Regions from separate parts of the Brachybacterium tyrofermentans genome, predicted to be linked through region 2. Evidence: riboswitches for the same ligand, from Rfam matches in the RefSeq annotation. Region 2 holds a riboswitch; the other holds the start of a gene.
The links. A riboswitch is a leader RNA that binds a small molecule or an ion and turns the genes downstream of it on or off. The one in region 2 is predicted to bind thiamine pyrophosphate.
Positions count from the first base shown of each region.

Region 1: linked by a shared signal. The riboswitch ahead of ABD093_RS16765 (YkoF family thiamine/hydroxymethylpyrimidine-binding protein) and the one ahead of ABD093_RS15515 (bifunctional hydroxymethylpyrimidine kinase/phosphomethylpyrimidine kinase) in region 2 are both predicted to bind thiamine pyrophosphate.

Region 1 covers NZ_BAAAIR010000048.1:123,870-126,060, forward strand. The annotation lists gene ABD093_RS16760 (MBL fold metallo-hydrolase) at 1-679, shown strand, start outside; TPP riboswitch at 819-927, shown strand; gene ABD093_RS16765 (YkoF family thiamine/hydroxymethylpyrimidine-binding protein) at 966-1,754, shown strand; gene ABD093_RS16770 (ECF transporter S component) at 1,751-2,191, shown strand, end outside.
Region 2 covers NZ_BAAAIR010000046.1:314,922-317,112, forward strand. The annotation lists gene ABD093_RS15505 (ABC transporter substrate-binding protein) at 1-283, shown strand, start outside; gene ABD093_RS15510 (cupin domain-containing protein) at 289-675, opposite strand; TPP riboswitch at 773-866, shown strand; gene ABD093_RS15515 (bifunctional hydroxymethylpyrimidine kinase/phosphomethylpyrimidine kinase) at 849-2,191, shown strand, end outside.

The DNA.
Region 1 (2,191 bases), on a different contig from region 2:
CGAGATGGCCGGGCGGCGGGTCCTCGTGGACCCTGGGACTTTCAGCGCCGACGCCGTGCGAACGCTGGATGACGAGGTGCTCGCGGGCGTCGACGCCGTCGCCATCACGCATCAGCATCCGGATCATCTCGATCGCGGCCTGCTGGACCACGTCCTGGGCGCGAGTGCGCAGGCGGTCGTGATCGCCGAGCCGGAGACCGCCGCGCAGCTCGCCGAGAGCAGCGAGGACGGCGCCGCGATCTCGACCGAGCGCCTGCTGCCGCTCAGCGCGGGCGAGGCCCATGAGTTCCCGGCGCTGGACGGGCACGAGGCGCTGCGGATCGCGGCGGCGGGCGGTCAGCACGCGATCATCCATCCCGATATCCCGCGCGTGGGCAACGTGGGCCTCGTGCTCTCCGCCGGAGGCGGGCCGCAGCTCGGGATCACGGGGGACTCCCTGGAGCCACTGCAGGAGTTCCATGGGATCGACGCCCTGGCCTTCGCCGTGGTGGCGCCGTGGTCCAAGATGTCCGAGACCATCGATTTCCTGCGTGCGGTGCGCCCGCGCGTGGCCCTGCCGGTCCACGACGCGGTGGCCAGCGCCGCGGGTCGACCGATCTTCCTGCGCCAGTCGGGTGCGCTCTCGCCCGAGAGCACCGAGGTGCGCGACTGGCCGGAGGACGGCATCGTCGAGCTCTGAGCTCTGAGCTCTGAGCACTGAGCTCTGGACCTCGACCGCGACAGCACCCACGACTTACGCCCGCGCCCGCGTCCACGACCATGCGGGCGCCGGGCGCCGTGGACGTGATGGTCGGCGAGCCCACGGTGCCGTCTACAGTGGCCCCGTGCACGGGAGTCCGGTAGGCCGGGCTGAGAGGGAGTTCTCCAACTCCGACCGTAGAACCTGACCCGGATCATGCCGGCGCAGGGAGCTCCGCCGGGCGAGATCCGCCGTGTGCCCGTGCCCTTCGTGAAAGGCACGGACCATGATCGTCTCCTTCCCACCCCCTGTTCCCGGGAGCGTTCCTCCTGCCGCCTCGGGGCCCGCTTCCGCTCCCGCAGAGAACGCGACGGATCCCGCAGAGAACGCCGCGGATCCCACGGAGAACGCCGCGAATCCCACGGAACACGCCGCCGACCCCACCGCGACCCCGCTCGGCTTCGGCGTCGGCGCCCGGGTGAGCGCCGCCGTGATGGCCGACGACTACGCGTCGCTCCTGCGCGGCATCCTCTCCCGCCTCGACGACACCGGCCTCGTGCGCGAGACCGGGGACGTCTCCACCTACGTCGGCGGCCACGAGGCGCACCTGCAGCGCTATCTCATCGACCTCGCCGAGGATCTCGCCCGCACCGAGCACCACGCCACGATCTCCGTGCTGCTGTCCCGGGGATGCCCGGGAGAGGTGGCCTGCGAGCTGCCCGGCGGTGCCGGGCCCCGCGGCGTGGAGGTCCCCGAGCCCCGCCGTACGGGCCGCTACGCCTCGGCGGAATGGGCGCTGTACCCACTGGCCGACCAGGTTCTCGCCGACGGGACGCTCCCGGACCACATGCGGGACATCTACGCCGCGATCGACCACGCCCGCGAGCTGGGCACCTTCCGCGGATCCGAGCACTTCGTGACCCGCCTCGAGGGCGACGTCGGCGATGTCCTGGCCACCGCGATCGCCGGATGGCTGCTGGTGGGACGCAGCGTCCAGCACGTGACCAGCCACCTCACGATCTCGCTGAACAGCCCCTCGCACGCCACGCGCACCCTGGACGAGGTGACCCGATGACCGCGGTGCAGGCGGGCCCGACCCGCAGGCGGTCCCGCTTCACCCTGCGGGAGATCGTGCTGGTCGTCGTGCTCGGCGTCGTGTTCGGCTTCCTGTACTGGGTCTTCGTCCAGGCATGGAACGGCCTTGCGATCGCCATGGGCCCCGCGGGCGACCTCGCCCAGCACGTCCTGTTCGGGTCCTGGCTGCTCGTCGGCCCGATCGCCGTGGCGATCCTCCGACGGCCCGGCAGCGGCATCCTCGCCGAGCTGATCGCGGCGGTCGTCGAGGTGGTGTTCCTGGGCAGCCCCGTCGGCCCGCTGCTGGTGCTCTCGGCGCTGCTGCAGGGGATCGGCAGCGAGCTGCCCTTCGCCCTGACCCGGTACCGTCGCTTCGGCTGGGGCGTGTTCGCCGCCTCGGGCGCCTTCGGCGCCGCGCTCGTGTTCTTCTGGACCGCA
Region 2 (2,191 bases):
GGGGAGCGTGGAGGGACAGCGGCCGCTCGCGGAGAACCGCCTCGGCATCCCCGCCCACCGCGATCTCCACAGCGTCTGGCAGGAGGAGTGGAAGGCCGACGGCGTGGACGTCTCCGTCCTGGCGGAGGCGCCCGGTGACGTGGCCCTCCCGGAGACCGGGAACCGTTCGGCGGAGGGCACAGGGGCAGCGCTCCCGATCATCGCCGAGGTCTTCACCGGCACAGCGACCGCCGCCGATGCGCTGCCGAAGGCTCAGGACGCGGCGGAGGACGCCACCGGCTGATCCGCTCAGTCCGTGGCAGGACCCTCGCGGGTGGCACGGACCTCGATGAAGAGCTCATCGGGGTCGAGCCGTCCCGCGGTCTCCACGATCACGACGACCATGTCCGAGCTCGCCCAGGTCTGATGCACCTCTCCCGGCTCCCAGAAGGCCGCCTGCCCCGCGGAGATCGGTCGGCGCGAGCCGCCGTCGGCCGAGACCTCCCCGTGCCCGCTGAGGACCGCGAAGACCTGCCGCATCCCGGCCGGGTGCTCGCCGAGCGTCCCACCGGCGGCGAGGTGCGCGATCTGGACATGTGCGCGCTCCGCGTCCGTGATCCGCGGCAGGAAGTCCATCGCGACGCCGCTGCTGGCGAAGGCGGTGATCTGCTGCCTCGGAAGGGTCACGATCCTCATGCGGTCATCGTACGGCGGGGGCCGAGGACCGTCGGGCGCCACCGTGGCCGCGCTGACGGACCCTTCGCCGGCCGGACCACGGGCCTGCCTATACTGGCCCGCGGACACGGGGTGCGCCGTCCGGCGCTGAGATCACACCCGTGGAACCTGATCTAGTTCGTACTAGCGAAGGGATGTCCTCAGTGGCTCCGTCGTACCCTGCCCGAATTCCCCGCGTGCTGTCGATCGCCGGCACCGACCCCTCCGGAGGAGCCGGCACCGCTGCGGACCTCAAATCCATCACGGCGGCCGGCGGCTACGGCATGAGCGTGGTGACCGCGCTGGTCGCGCAGAACACCCGCGGAGTGCGCGATATCCACGTGCCGCCGGTCGCCTTCCTCGACCAGCAGCTGCGCGCCGTGAGCGATGACGTGCAGATCGATGCGGTCAAGACCGGGATGCTCGGCACCGCCGCGATCATCGCGACCGTCGCCGCCTGGCTCGACGAGCATCCGCCGCACATCCTGGTGGTGGATCCGGTGATGGTCGCGACCAGCGGGGACAGCCTCCTGGAGCCGGACGCGGAGCAGGCGATGATCGACTTCTGCGCCCGCGCCACCGTGGTCACCCCGAACATCGAGGAGCTCGCCCGGCTGGCGGGGACGGAGCGCGCGGCCGACGAGCAGGAGGCGCTCGCGCAGGCCCGGCAGTGGGCCGCACGGACCGGGGTCGCCGTGGTGGTGAAGACAGGTCATCTCGAGGCTCCGCAGGTCACGAACACGTGGGTGGAGCCCGATGGTCTCGAGCACCGGGTCGACTCGGCGCGCCTGACCTCGACCAGCACCCATGGCACCGGATGCTCCCTCGCCTCAGCGCTCGCGACACGGCTGGGCGGCGGCGGGACCCCGCAGGCGGCTCTCACCTGGGCCACGCAGTGGCTCCACGAGGCGATCGCCCACGGGGAGGCGCTGCGTGTCGGAACAGGCCACGGTCCCGTGGACCACTCCCACCGCGCCCGCAGCCTCGAGGCGGCAGGGGAGTCGACCCCCTGGCTCGAGCCCGGCCGGATCCCGGCGACGCTCGAGACCCCGGAGGACGTGCCGGCCCTCGCGGCGGTCGGTCCTCACGCGGGCACCCCGGATCCCACCGACGCCGGCGCAGTCGGACCTGCCCTAGAGCCCGCCGTCGCACCGGCCGGACCCTGGACGCGCGCCTTCTGGTCGGCGGGGGAGTCCCTCGCGCGAGCCGTCGCGGACTCGGACTTCGTGCGCGCCCTGGTCGACGGCAGCCTCCCCGACCGGGAGTTCTCCTTCTACCTGGCTCAGGACGCGCTGTATCTGCGCCGGTACTCCCGGGCGCTCGCGGCGCTGTCCGCTGCGTCGAGCGAGCCCGAGGCTCAGGTGTTCTGGGCGCATGGCGCGGCGAACTGCCTCACCGTCGAGTCCGCTCTGCACCGCAGCTGGAACGGCGACCGGGAGGAACCCGAGATATCGCCTGTGACCAGTGCGTACACCGACTTCCTGCTGGCCGCGACCCA